DNA from 2 places in the Bacillus sp. MBGLi79 genome. Region 2 is predicted to be linked to the other one. Evidence: riboswitches for the same ligand, from Rfam matches in the RefSeq annotation. Region 2 holds a riboswitch; the other holds the start of a gene.
What was found. Region 2 has a riboswitch for cyclic di-AMP ahead of ktrA (potassium uptake protein KtrA). Riboswitches for the same ligand answer to the same signal wherever they lie in the genome.
Positions count from the first base shown of each region.

Region 1 (7,567 bases), 1.8 Mb from region 2:
GAAGTTTTCATCTGTCCCGGCACTGACGACAATCCGTTTAATGATCAATGCCATGAAGAATTGGAAGACAGCCATCAGGATCAGAGAAACCAAAGTGACTTTCCGATTAAAAAGTTTCATATGTTCATTCCAAATTAATTTAGACAAGCTCTTCTCCCTCCTCTTGATGAGCAGTCGTCGCTTTTATAAATTCGTCTTCCAGTGATTGCGTGTAAGGCGTAATGGAGAATACATTCAGACCTTGTCCGACAAGTAATCGGTTCAGCTCCGGAATGTTTTCTTTTGCTACCTCAACTACAATCGTCCCAGCTTGGCGCTCAGCTTGATATTGATTGCCTGTCAGCCAATTGAGCGCTTTTTCTTGCGGCTGCACTTCTATAATCGCTTTTTCTGTGGTTTGACCAGTTCCTTGTAAGCTGACTTCCGCTTTGATCTCACCCTTTTGAATGATGATGACACGGTCGCACAGATCTTCAACCTCGCGCAATAAATGAGTGGCGAACAGAACTGCTGTTCCTTCCACTTCTGCGAGCTCCTTAATATGATCGCGAAAATCCTTCATCCCCGCAGGATCGAGGCCGTTTGTCGGTTCATCTAGAATGAGAAGCTTCGGCCGGTGAAGAATTGCCTGAGCTATTCCCAGACGCTGCCGCATTCCAAGAGAATAGGTTTTCACTTTATCATGAATGGCTGACGTCAGCCCGACACGTTCCACCACTTCATCAAGCCGTTCATCCGTTATTTTCCTGTGCATATTCGCAAAGTGCTTGAGGTTTTCCCAGCCTGTCAGGTACGGATAGAACTCAGGGTTCTCGACGATCGCTCCAACCGCTTCCATCGCTTTTTCAAACTCTGTATCATGCTGGAATCCGCTGATTGTCACGCTTCCGCTGTTTTGTTTTAGCAGCCCGACGATGATACGGATAAGTGTTGTTTTTCCGGAACCATTCGGACCGAGCAGACCGATGATTTCACCCTCCATGACGTCCATGCTGATCTGTTTTAAAATCGCTTTAGACCCAATCTTTTTATCGAGGCCTTCAATATGTAAAATCGGCTCAGCCATAAAGCCTTCCTCCTTTTTCAACCAAAAATAAACAGTGCCCAAAATTAGGCACTGTTTGTATTATAGCATTTGTTGCTTCCAAATGTTTGGTTAAACCGATAGAGTCGGCGCTTGCTCAGTCTGCTTATTCTTTTCGGTTTCTGTAATGATGACAGCGCAGGCCGCGTCACCTGTTGTGTTCACCACTGTACGGAGCATATCAAGCAAGCGGTCAATTCCAAGAATCAATCCGATTCCCTCGACAGGCAGGCCGACAGATTGAAGCACCATGGCTAGCATAATCAAACCGACTCCCGGAACACCAGCGGTTCCGACACTTGCCAGCACAGCCGTCAGTATTACCATCAGCAGCTGCGTAAATGTCAGATCATGCCCGAACACCTGCGCGATGAAGACAGTGGCTACCCCTTGCATGATGGCTGTTCCGTCCATATTAATTGTCGCACCGAGCGGCTGGACGAAGCTGCTGATTGGCTCAGGCACTTTTAATTTTTTCTGAGCCACATCCATAGATACCGGGAGTGTTGCATTGCTGCTGGAGGTACTGAACGCCACAACCATAACCTCTGAGAAATCTTTAAAGAACGTGATCGGATTTCTTCTGGCTAGAAGCGCTACTGTAGATCCGTAGGTAACGACTGCATGTATCAGCAATGCAACGGTTACCACAACCATGTACAATCCCATCGCTTTCATTGCACTGAATCCTTGGCTTCCGATAGCTGTCGCAATCAGACCGAATGTACCATACGGAGCGAACTTCATGACAAGATTCACCAAGTACATCATCAATTCATTTCCTTGTTCAACGACTTTAAGAAGCATATCCGCTTTTTTTCCGAGCATTGTAATTCCAAGTCCGACAAAAATGGCAAAAGCAATAATTTGCAGCATATTTCCTTCCGTCATCGCTTGAACAGGGTTGGTCGGAATAATGTTTAACAGAGTGTCTGCAATGCTTGGGGCTTTTTCAGCAGTGAATTCGGCAGATGAAGTATCATACGTTCCGAACTCTCCCGGTTTGATGACAAGAGCTAAAATAATGGCAATCGTAATAGCGACTGCAGTCGTGATGAGAAAATAAGAAATGGCTTTCACGCCGATTCTGCCAAGCTTCTTAGGATCGCCCAACCCGGCTACTCCCAGCGTCAGTGAGAAAAAGACAATCGGAACGACAAGCATTTTAATGAGGTTTAAAAAGATGGTGCCTAGAGGACCAAATACAAACTTATTTAAATTTTCAAATAATTCAGGTGATGTTACGTTAAGAATAATCCCCGTCACAGCACCCAGCACCAATGCAATGATAATCTTTGTAGCCAGCTTCATCCGCATTCCTCCCTCTTTTGAAAAAAGCCCGCGAGAGACTCCCGCGGGCTTTGGCTATACAATCAAACCACAGGACTCTCTCTTCACGCTGATGAGGTTAGCTGACGGGTTCGGACGAAGAGATGTCCGTTTTTCAGATGAAAAATTAACCCCAAAAGATCGGGTCCCCCACTCCTTATGATAGGATTAAGCGTGTGGCTTACTATTATATGATCTATTTTATTTATACAGAAAAGATCCAATTTTGTAAACTATTTTTTGTTACTTTTTTCTCTGGATCTTTTAGGTCGATCCTCCTTGTTGGTGACATCAAGAATATCAAGGAGAAATACAAAGATCGGAATCCCGATAATTAAGCCCCAAATGCCGAAAAAATGTTCAGAGAAAATGAGTACTGTGAAGGTGAAAAAGATTGGCAGCTCTGTTTTCGCAGACATCAGCTTTGGATTTAAGAAATAGGTTTCGATCGCATGAATGGCGAATATGACTAGCACAATGTAAAGCACATACATTCCGCCGCCAGTGCTGTAGGCGATAATGCTGAGCGGAATCAGGGAAATGACGACGCCTGCCACAGGGATCAATCCAAGGAAGAACACCATAATAGACAGCCCAAACAGCTGCGGGAAGTGCATAATCCAAAGCGCGATAAACGTCAGAATACAATTGACGAGCGCAATGATAAATTGTGCCTCAAGCACTTTGCCGAACGTTCTGGCAAATTTGCTTCCGAAAAAAGCAATTTCCTCATAAAAGACCCTCAGTTTGCTCGTTTTAAATTTCGCCATGAATTCAGAAAGGCGTTTTTTCTCAAATAAGAAAAACATGCTGAGGATAAGCGCCATCACGACCTGCAAACCGAATGTGCTGATATCGGCCAGATACGTATACACTACATTGAAGCCCTCTTTGACATATGAACTGATGTTGATATCTCCGAAAACACTGGTGATCTCATCAAAGAAAGGGATGCTGTCAGGGTGATACGCAATATGTTTAATCTGCTTGACCAGCTGCTGGATCTGCGCGGCGACGACCGGATAAAACACAAAACCCCCGACTGTTAGCAGCACAGCAAGCAGCATGTAAAGAAACGTAATGACAACCCGCTGGCTTACGCGGAAGAACTGGCTTACAAACTGCCGCACGACAAGCTCCAAACGATCCATTAAAAACGTGAAAATGAAGGTAAGCAATATTAAGTTGATCATGCTCTTAAATAGATATAACACACCAGTTAACACGACAAAGATGGAGAAACGTCTTACTCCCGGGTGCTGAAAAAATTTAACTAAAGCGGCCATTTATACACTCCTGTTAGGACAAACGTCCTTCATTCAATATAGTATCCATTTGTAAATTATATAACAAAAAAATGCTGAGGTCTCTGTCCTTACCTTAATAATTCTTAAACAATTAAAAAAACGGCCCATGAATGGGCCGTTCTTTTTTCAAACTGCTGTTTTCATTTTTTTCATGCCTTCAACAGCCTCTACTCTTTTTGCTTCATCAAATTCATTTTCGCTTTTTGCAACAATGATCGTGGCAATTCCGTTTCCGATCAGGTTCACAATGGCTCTTCCTTCACTCATGAAACGGTCGACACCAAGCAGGAGTGCAAGGCCCTCCAGCGGAATGACCTGAAGCGCTGACAGCGTTGAGGCAAGGACGATAAATCCGCTCCCCGTCACACCTGCCGCTCCCTTCGATGTCAGCATCAGCACGAGGATAATCGTAATTTGCTGGCCGATGCTGAGGTCTACTCCAAACACCTGTGCCAAAAAGACCGTCGCCATTGATAAATAAATGGATGTGCCGTCGAGGTTAAATGAATAGCCCGTCGGAATCACAAGCCCGACAACGGATTTGGAACAGCCGTAGCGCTCCATTTTATCCATCATACGCGGAAGCACCGATTCGGAAGAGCTTGTGCCAAGCACGATCAGAAGCTCATCTTTAATGAAGCGCAGGTAATTCCACAGGCTGAATCCGTAAAGCTTGCAGATGATATTTAAAGCAACAAATACGAACAGGAACATCGTAATATAAACAGACATCATTAAGCTTGCCAGCGGTTTGATGGAATCGAGACCGAAGTGCCCGATCGTATACGCCATCGCCCCAAATGCCCCGATTGGCGCAGCTCGCATAATGTAGCCGATAATTTTGAAAAAGACGTGAGAAACCTTGTCGAAGAAATCAATGACGCTTTTCCCTTTTTCACCTAATGCCGCAAGACCGACTCCGAAAAGAATAGAAAAGAATAAGACCTGCAAAATGTCCCCTTTTGCGAAGGCATCAACCATGTTGGACGGAACAATGTGTGTCACAAATTCAATCCAGTCGATTCCCTGACCGCCATTTTGCGTGTATTGTGATACATCTCCCTTTTCAAGCTTGCTGTAATCAAGACCCGCACCCGGCTTCATGATGTTGACGACAAATAAACCGATAATGAGTGCGAGGGTGGTGACAACCTCAAAATAGATAAACGCTTTTCCCCCTACTTTTCCAACCTTCTTCATATCGCCCATTTTTGCAATCCCGAGAACGATTGTGAAGAAAATGATTGGTGCGATCACCATTTTAACAGCGTTGATAAATGTATCGCCAAGCGGTTTCATTTCTTTGCCGACATCCGGCCAGACCAGCCCGACAATGACCCCGATGATGACCGCGGTTATGACCTGAACTGTTAAATTTTTAAACAGTTTCATCTCCTTCATCCCCCTGTCCTATTCGCCTTTGTGTCTTTCTTACTAGAATGATAGCGTTTTCATATAGTCTGGGGAAGTTTATGATCATAACGGACATTTTGGTCTTTTTGGTCACAGGTTTATCCTTTTAACACGTAGCGGTTGACCGGCCGGCCGACTCCGCCATATTGAACGTCCAATTTGATGATCCCGGTTTTTTCTAAGTAATCAAGATATCGTCTGGCTGTCACTCTGGCGATGCCGAGCGCCTTGGCGACCTCTTCCGCAGAAAGGGATGCGGTTTGCTGTTTCAAAAATGCAGTGACTTCATTCATCGTGAAGTGATTCAACCCTTTCGGCAGATCCTGTACGGCCTGCTGCGGAATATTCAGGATCGCATCGAGCTGTTCCTGGGACAGCGTATCATTCGCTTCGATTTTTTGTTTATATTGCTTGTACTTTTCGAGCGCCTGTCTCATTCGCTCAAGCTTAAACGGCTTTAAGATATAGTCAACCGCCCCGTTTTGCAGCATAAGAGAGATCGTTTCCTTGTCTTTTGCAGCGGAGACGACAATGACATCCACTTCAAGCTTTTGCTTTCTGATCTCCTGCAAAGTCTTGATGCCGTCTTTTTTCGGCATGTACACATCGAGAATGACGAGATCGGGCTGTTCTTCTTTAATCAGCTTAATGCCTTCCTCTCCGTTTCCTGCTGTTGCACAGACAGTAAAGCCTTTAACAGTTGTAATAAAATCCTTATTGACCTCTTGAACCATCGGATCGTCTTCAATGAGCAGAACTTTCCATTCTTTACGAGCCATGCTGTGCTTCCTCCCCCTTCATTGGAAAAACGATAGAAAAAGATGTCCCCTGCCCCGCATGTGAATCAACTTCTATCGTGCCCGATCCTTTGTCTATGATTTGTTTCACTAAATACAGGCCATAGCCTGTGCCGCCTGTTTTATTGACTGTAAAACCTTTGTCATAAAGGTGCGGCATATGTGCCTGTTCAATCCCGCAGCCGTTATCTTCTATTAAAATAGCAAGGATATCATCCGTTTGTTCGATACTAATGTCAATTCGTTTGTCATCAGATTGAACGGTTTCAAATGAACCGAAGGCATTTTCAATCAGATTCCCCAAAAGCACGACGATATCATGCTGATCAACATGCTCGGGAAATTGCTGAAGACTGCTGTTTTCATCTATATGAACAGCAATGCCGAGCTCCCTTCCCCTTCTGATTTTACTTAATAGAAGGCCGGCCGCAGCGTCATTTTGAATCGAGCGGTGCAAAAATTCAGTCACATTTTCCTGCTCAGTTGATGCCTGGAATGCAAGCTGCAAGGCTTTTTCAGACTTCCCCAGCTGGATGAGACCGGCGATCGTGTGCAGCTTATTCATATGCTCGTGATTTTGGACACGGAGCGCCTCCACAAAGTTTCTGACACCAGTCAATTCCTCTGCCATCTTGGCTGCTTCCGTTCTGTCCTGAAAAATCGCGACGGCGCCGATCACTTTTTTCTTCATGACGATCGGAATTCTGCTGCTCATGATCACCTTACCGCTAACACGAATTTCTTCATTATAAACCGCTTTGTTTCGCTCCACGATTTCGGGCAGGCGCGAATCCTTGAGAACCTCCCAGATCACCTTGCCGATCAGATCCCCCTGCACTTCAAAGATCTGTTTCGCTTTTTCATTGAAAATCGTAATGATGAGACGGTTGTCAATGGCGATCACCCCTTCATTCATTGAGTGAAACGTCGCCGTCCGCTCTTCATACATTCGGACAATCTCATGTGGCTCAAGCTGAAACATTTGTTTTTTGATATGACGGGCAAGCAAAAAGGAACCCGCAAGCCCGAAGCCGAGTGTCAGCACAACGATGAATGCGATATCACGCTTTAAATGAAGCAGGATGTCAGCAATCCCCGGCAGTGTTTTTCCGACAAGCACAACGCCAATTTGGTTGAGGTCGTGATCCTTAACCGGATAAAAAGCGCGAACCGCCGTGCCGATCTCACCCTTTGCTTCAGAGAAATAAATGTGCTCCGCAAACGCCGCCTCCTCGTCTGCTCCCTCTGATTTCTTGCCGATGCTAGTGCTGACAGGATGCGTATATCGGATGTGATTCATATCCATGACGACAATATAGTCTGCTTCATTAATCATCCTGATTTCTTCAACCGCATGGCGAACCGCTTCTGTTCGTTTTTTTTGCGCCAAAGCTTCTTTTACTTCTGTCATCTCTGACACCGTCCGGGCCGTATTCATCAGCCGCTTTTTCAGCTCCCGCTCCTCTGTATGCTGAATGTTGCCGATGAGCACAATGCCGCCGATCAAAAAGGAGAAAATGACGAGTATATAGGATAAGATCGTGATTTTCCAACGGATTGAGAGCTTCTTTTTGTTCATCAGCTTCTCCTTTCAGGTCTTTACGAATGTCATTGCCCCCATTATCCTTAACATAGGG
Region 1 covers NZ_CP026521.1:550,172-557,738, reverse strand. The annotation lists gene C1T29_RS02875 (DUF2705 family protein) at 1-147, opposite strand, end outside; gene C1T29_RS02870 (ABC transporter ATP-binding protein) at 140-1,066, opposite strand; gene C1T29_RS02865 (dicarboxylate/amino acid:cation symporter) at 1,157-2,395, opposite strand; cyclic di-AMP (ydaO/yuaA leader) riboswitch at 2,468-2,598, opposite strand; gene C1T29_RS02860 (AI-2E family transporter) at 2,647-3,699, opposite strand; gene dctP (C4-dicarboxylate transporter DctP) at 3,847-5,112, opposite strand; gene dctR (two-component system response regulator DctR) at 5,232-5,912, opposite strand; gene dctS (two-component system sensor histidine kinase DctS) at 5,902-7,509, opposite strand.
Region 1: it holds a riboswitch for cyclic di-AMP, as region 2 does, so the genes downstream of both, C1T29_RS02865 (dicarboxylate/amino acid:cation symporter) here and ktrA (potassium uptake protein KtrA) in region 2, are expected to answer to the same signal.

Region 2 (7,567 bases):
TCCGATTCCGTGCTTAATGACAGTCGGAATTTCAAATGTGTGGAATTTCTGCATACTTTCTACCTTCATATTTAATGTCATCATCAATCTCCCCCTCTTATGAATTGAACCAATTAACCGCTGCTGGTTTTGTATTGCGATATACGTGCTTGACTTCTGTGTATTCTTCAAGGCCTATTTTTCCAAGCTCGCGTCCGAACCCGGATTGCTTATAGCCGCCCCATGGCGCCTGTGCAAAGTACGGATGAAAATCGTTGATCCAAACGGTTCCCATTCTCAAACGGGCTGCTACCCGTTCACATTTTTCAATATCTTTTGACCATACCGCTCCGGCCAAGCCGTAGATGGTATCATTCGCAAGCTCAATTACCTCTTCTTCAGAGCTAAAGGTTTCGACTGTCAAAACAGGACCGAAAACCTCTTCCTGAACGATTCTCATGTCAGATTTACAGTTTGAAAAAATAGTAGGTTCATAGAAAAAGCCATTTTGAAGCGCTGGGTCTTCCGGGCGTTTGCCTCCTGTCTCCAGCTTCGCGCCTTCTTCTATTCCGATTTCTACATATTTTTCTACCTTTGCCCTGTGCTCCGCCGAAATAAGCGGACCGCTTTCTGTCTCTGCGTGAAAACCGTTTCCGAGTTTTATGCGTTTTGCCCGTTTGACCAGCTCCGCCAAAAATTGATCATGAATGGCGTCCTCAACAAGCAAGCGGGAGCCTGCAGAGCATACTTGGCCAGCGTGGAAAAATACAGCGTTTAATGCCTGATCAACCGCAACTTCTAAATCCGCGTCCTTGAAAACGATATTTGGGTTTTTCCCGCCAAGCTCAAGGGCGATTTTTTTGACATTTCCGCTTGCCGCCCGCATGATTTTTTTGCCTGTTTCGATTCCGCCTGTAAACGAAATCAAATCGACGTCTTTGTTTGCGGCAAGCTCATCGCCCACTGTAGCTCCCGGTCCAAGGACAAGGTTCGCGACACCTTTTGGTACGCCGGCTTCTTCCATCAGCTTAAAGACTTTGATTGTCGTCAGCGGCGTAATCTCACTCGGCTTCATGACGATTGTGTTTCCTGCAGCCAGTGCAGGTGCGATTTTCCAGCTCGCTTGAAGAAGCGGATAATTCCATGGAGTGATCTGGCCGCAAACCCCGATCGGCTCCCTAATGATTTTGCTTTCTGAATCAGGAATCGGAGATGAAATGATTTCTCCGCCATCTTTGTCAGCCAAGCCGGCGTAATATTGAAAAACATTGGCGATATCGTCCATATCGGCTTTGCTTTCTTCGAGTGTTTTTCCTGTATCAAGAGATTCAAGCTCTGCCAGCTCCTCGAGATCGCGTCTGATTAATTCCGCAATTTTCAGAACAATCTTCCCGCGTTCAAGCCCGGATAATGAAGACCATTCTCCTTTGTCAAATGCTCTGCGCGCGGCTGCGATTGCCTTGATGGCGTCCTCTCGCCCTCCCTCGCTTACAGTTGCAATTTCTTCTTGATTAAATGGATTGATAATGCTCCGGATCTGTCCTTTTTCGGCACTGATCCATTCTCCGTCAATGTAAAATGTTTGACTCATATAAGCCTCCTTGACGTAAATAAAGTTTGTTAAATAAAAATTTAATGTTTTTAACAACCTTAATCTAACATACGGTTTTTAAACTGTCAAAGCCCCTTTTCAATTTTTCTTTTTGACTTTTCCTTATGTTTCGTTAAGATAAAGAACATAAAGAAATAACTTAACGAATTTAACTTTCTAAAGGAAAAGAGGGTCAGTATGGATGAAAATCCAGAATTTGCAGCTATAGAACAGGCTCGGGATCTTGTTATTGACTCCATTGCTGAAACGATGGATCTTTACGGAATTACCCGCAGTGTCGGGATTTTATATGGGACGATGTATATGAGGGATGAGATGACGCTTGACGAAATGCGCGAGGAGTTGCAAATGAGCAAACCAAGCATGAGCACAGGTGTCAAAAAGCTTCAAGACTTAAACGTAGTGAAAAAAACATTTCACCGGGGCATCCGCAAGCATACATTTGTAGCTGAAAAAGATTTCTTTAAATTTTTCACAAATTTCTTTCCCCCTAAATGGGAGCGGGAGGTTCAAGTGAATGTAGCAGCGATCGAAGAAGCACAGGCTGATTTACAAAAGGTTTTAAGCAAGGAAGATCTCGATGAGGATATCAAAAATGAAGCGCAGCAGTTATATGATCAGCTGGAAAGCTCTAAAGCTTACTACGACTGGCTGAAGCGGCTTGCTGAAGCGGTGCAGAGCGGAGAAATTTTTAAATTTATACCGATCGAAACAAAGTAAAACAGCAAACGCCTGGGAAACCAGGCGTTTTTTTAGTGTAACTACTACAAATTTGAAAAATACGGGAAAAACACCCCATTTACTTCCAAAATATTTGATGGTAATTTTATGTAGGTAAAATTTGTATTTGGCCTTTCAGAGGAGGTGAAAAGCGGGCAGGCCTTTAATTTATTAATTTTTAGGGGGAATTTTATTATGAAACGCAAATTATTATCTTCTTTGGCAATTAGTGCACTAAGTCTCGGGTTACTCGTTTCTGCACCAACAGCTTCTTTCGCGGCTGAATCTACATCAACTAAAGCTCATACTGAATCTACTATGAGAACACAGTCTACTGCTTCATTGTTCGCAACAATCACTGGCGCCAGCAAAACGGAATGGTCTTTCTCAGATATCGAATTGACTTACCGTCCAAATACGCTTCTCAGCCTTGGCGTGATGGAATTTACGTTACCAAGCGGATTTACTGCAAATACGAAGGACACAATGAACGGTAATGCCTTGCGTGAAACACAGATCCTCAATAATGGGAAAACAGTGAGAATTCCTTTGGCACTTGATTTGTTAGGAGCTGGCGAATTCAAATTAAAACTGAATAACAAAACACTTCCTGCCGCTGGTACATATACTTTCCGCGCGGAGAATAAATCATTGAGCATCGGAAATAAATTTTACGCAGAAGCCAGCATTGACGTGGCTAAGCGCAGTACTCCTCCGACTCAGCCATGCGGCTGCAACTAATGTAAAAGACCGGTTAACACCGGTCTTTTTTTGCGTTTTCCCCTACCCTTTTTTCTCTCATTTCCGTTATCTTTTTTCTGGTTTAAAATTTAAATTGACAAACACTAGAAACAGGAGTAAATTCTTGAGTGTTCAATTTCATAAAGTCTCTTTTACCGCTTAATCAAACACGAACGGGGGAACCAACGATTGGCTGTTTTATTAACAGCCTTGGGGTGAATCTTACTAAGTAAGAGGGGGTACTCTGAATCCCTAATCCGACAGCTAACCTCGTAGGCGTATACAGAGAGGAGGTCTATTGCGACCATTCTTTGAAATGGTCTTTTTTGCTTAAAAAACGTTAATTTTACTAAGGGAGTTATGAACAGTGGGAAGAATAAAAAATAAGCAATTTGCCGTGATCGGGCTGGGCCGGTTTGGCGGCAGCATTTGCAAAGAACTGCACAGAATGGGACACGAGGTCCTTGCAGTTGATATCAACGAAGAAAAGGTCAATGCATATGCTTCTTACGCCACTCATGCGGTAATTGCCAACGCCACCGAAGAAAACGAATTGCTTTCATTAGGAATACGCAATTTTGAATATGTAATTGTTGCCATCGGAGCGAATATTCAAGCGAGTACACTGACCACCCTATTATTAAAGGAATTTGATATCCCTAATATTTGGGTGAAAGCTCAAAACTATTATCATCACAAGGTGCTTGAAAAAATCGGCGCGGATCGTATTATCCACCCTGAAAAAGACATGGGAGTCAAGATCGCACAAAGCCTTTCTGACGAAAACGTTTTGAATTACATTGATTTATCTGATGATTACAGTATTGTCGAGCTGCTGGCAACGCGAAAGCTTGATTCAAAATCAATTATTGACCTGAATGTGAGAGCAAAGTACGGCTGCACGATCCTGGCCATTAAACATCATGGAGATATCCGTCTTTCTCCCGCACCTGAAGACATCATTCACGAGCAGGATTGCCTGGTGATCATGGGGCACAAAAAGGATATTAAACGTTTTGAAAACGAAGGGATGTAGACAAAGGTGACACTTCAAAAGGATAAAGTGATCAAATGGGTTCGGTTTACACCGCCTCAAGTGCTTGCAATTGGTTTTTTCCTAACCATTATCATCGGGGCTGTGCTGTTAAAGCTTCCGTTTTCTACACTGAAGCCATTGTCATGGATCGATGCCCTTTTTACTGCAGCTTCCGCTACAACCGTTACAGGGCTTGCAGTTGTCGATACCGGTACAGAATTTACACTTTTCGGGCAAACTGTCATCATGGGGCTGATTCAGATCGGTGGGCTTGGATTTATGACGTTTGCTGTTTTGATCGTCATGATATTAGGGAAAAAAATCGGGTTGAAAGAACGAATGCTGGTTCAGGAAGCCTTAAATCAGCCGACAATCGGCGGCGTCATTGGCCTTGTCAAAGTCCTGTTTCTGTTCTCGATCAGTATTGAATTGATAGCAGCACTCATCCTATCCATCCGGCTTGTGCCTCAGTATGGCTGGTCATCTGGCTTGTTTGCCAGTCTGTTTCACGCGATTTCTGCTTTTAACAATGCCGGGTTTTCGCTGTGGCCTGATAATTTGATGAGCTACGTTGGGGACCCTACAGTGAACCTTGTGATTACTTTCTTATTTATTACAGGAGGGATCGGATTTACGGTTCTGTTTGACATTATGAAAAATCGGCGTTTCAAAGCTTTTTCCTTACATACAAAGCTTATGCTTACAGGAACGCTGATGTTGAATGCGATTGCTATGCTTGTGATCTTTATTCTAGAGTACAGCAACCCTGGCACGCTTGGCCACCTGCATATAGGGGATAAACTATGGGCTTCCTATTTTCAGGCAGTGACGCCGAGAACCGCAGGCTTCAACTCCCTTGATTTTGGAAGTATGAGAGAAGGAACGATTGTATTTACTTTATTATTGATGTTTATCGGAGCAGGCAGCGCTTCTACGGCGAGCGGCATTAAGCTGACTACGTTCATCGTGATTTTAACATCTGTTATTGCTTACTTGAGAGGTAAAAAAGAAACGGTGATTTTCCGCCGCTCCATCAAATATCCGATAATCATTAAAGCTTTAGCTGTAAGCGTCACCGGTTTGTTCATCGTGTTTTTAGGGATATTCGCCCTGACGATCACAGAACAAGCGCCGTTTATTCAAATTGTGTTTGAAACCTTTTCCGCTTTCGGAACTGTCGGTCTATCGATGGGGCTTACTCCTGAACTGACAACAGCTGGAAAGTGTATCATCATTGTCATCATGTTCATCGGAAGAATTGGTCCTTTAACGTTCGTGTTTTCATTCGCAAAAACAGAGCAATCAAATATTCGATACCCTGACGGCGAAGTGTTTACAGGGTGATATCAAAAAAATCCGGCGTGCAATCGCCGGATTTTTTTATGATTCGATATGAGATTGATTTTGTCTTTTTTCTTGTTCTGCGATGATCTCGTTGTCCTCTGCGTTATCACGGGTCACTTTTTGTGTAAGAATCGCGCCAACAGCTACGAGTATCATAACAGCGATGTAATAACCTTTTTCATTGAGTTCCAGGTTATCAGCATTATAGAGTCCGATACTAAACAAAAATACTCCCGCAAAAAAAGTGAAATAAGCCAATACGGTAAAGGCAACCGTATTTCTGCGTCTATATTTCTGCACCTTTGTTCCCTCCCAAAAGCATAGTTAATTAGTGATAACTGTCGTGGAATATTATACCTCAAATTCCCCTGAATGGAACAAAGAATTAAAAATACCAGTAAAAAGGACTTAGGTTGCTTCCTTTATTTCAATAGCTGAATCATCAATCCAGCCGATGAGTTTATTATTGATTTGGAATTGGTACCATACAGACTGGCCTTTCTGTTTTTTAGACACAACCTTTATATCTTTGCCGACGTAAGATTGGGCAGAGGTAAGCCTTATAGACCGATCATCAGTAGAAGGCTTGGACCATACGTCTTGGACGGCACTATCTTTAATGGAAGCATGTAAATCCACTGATTTGAGGGATGGGTTTACCTTATCGTACTCATCCAAATTGTATTTTTCCACAATAGCGCTGATTTTATGAGCGTAGTCAGGGTCTGTAGCATATCCTGCTGTTTGCAGTGCAGTCGCAGCTTCCTTATAATCTCCAGCCTCAAGCACAGGTTTATACTTCTTTTTATTCCACGATGTGCCGCGGATGAACAATTGGGCATGATCATCCATCGATTCAAAAAACGTACTGTATTTTCGAAACTTCGCACGAATGGTTTTTCTTTTCCCTTTTTCAACTTCGTCCGTTTCCATCGTAACGTGATGGCCTTTATAATTTCCTTTCACGCCAAAAAGGTTGTTGGCCTTAGCAGCCAGTTCGCTGTTCCCCCAGTCGGATTCGAGAATGGCCTGAGCGATTGTGATGCTGGGGAGGACATGATATTTTTCATACAAAATTTGGGCATGCCCGGACAGGCTGTCTATAAATACTTGCTGTTCATCAACTTCTTCGGTTTCTTTAGATGTTTCAATCGGTTTTGATAAAGTTGTCGCTAAAACAAACAGAGCTAGCGGAATCGATACAATGAAAAATAGTGTAATGAAGAGTTTACGTTTGTTCAATTTTTTACGGGCCATGAAAACCTTCCTTCGAATTAAGAGATTACGAATGTAAAAGAATCTACCTTTTAGAATTTTACTTGCACTTCTAATATTTTTCAATTCTTTAGGGATAAAGTTGGGAAAAGATTGCATAATAAAAACCTTTTCGTGAAAGGAAAAGGTTTTTATCACGTTTCTACTTTTGCAAATTTCTGAGTGCATTCCGATATTCTGTATCATTGATTACTTGATGTGATTTGACAGTTGCATTCGACAATCCCTGTCCTGAAACGGCCGGTTCCGGAACTGTTTTTGCTTGGTCATGTGGTTTATGTGCAAGCTTGTGCCCCATTCCTGTAGCATTCATACAAAATGACAGGCAGACGAGCAGAACGCTGAGGATAAAAGAAATGAAAAAGAGATCATGATAAGCAGTCATCATAGAATCCTGTACCGAACCGTTTTGTCTGGCCGCATCTAATTTCGTGAAAAAACCGATGAGAATGGGAACTCCCATATAGACAAACAATCTTAAAAACTGGACAGCTGTCATTCTCTTGACCAAATCAGGCAGCGGGCCTCCCATGGCAGCTCCCATCAGCCCTGCGGCGACTGTCAGGCCTGTTCCCGCTGCCAGCATGATAAACAGTGCTGCGAACATATAGAGAGACGATTGATCCTGCATATGCAGCCATTGAAAATTTACAAAGACGAGAATAAGTCCGCCGATAATACCGAGCATCCCTGGTCCGACTTTATCATAAAACAGAGCGCTCAAAATGGCCGCGATCGCCACTCCGATTAAAAGAGTCAAGTTTAAAAGAATGAGCTGCTCCTGAGAAATATCATACATTTGACGGAGCAAGCCTTGAAAAGCAGACAGGCTGACAGCTACCATTATCGTCCCTGCAGCT
Region 2 covers NZ_CP026521.1:3,551,866-3,559,432, forward strand. The annotation lists gene gbsB (choline dehydrogenase) at 1-81, opposite strand, end outside; gene betB (betaine-aldehyde dehydrogenase) at 98-1,570, opposite strand; gene gbsR (transcriptional regulator GbsR) at 1,769-2,311, shown strand; gene bslA (biofilm surface layer hydrophobin BslA) at 2,507-3,052, shown strand; cyclic di-AMP (ydaO/yuaA leader) riboswitch at 3,199-3,347, shown strand; gene ktrA (potassium uptake protein KtrA) at 3,420-4,088, shown strand; gene ktrB (Ktr system potassium transporter KtrB) at 4,095-5,432, shown strand; gene C1T29_RS18180 (YiaA/YiaB family inner membrane protein) at 5,469-5,732, opposite strand; gene lytG (exo-glucosaminidase LytG) at 5,841-6,689, opposite strand; gene C1T29_RS18190 (MFS transporter) at 6,850-7,567, opposite strand, start outside.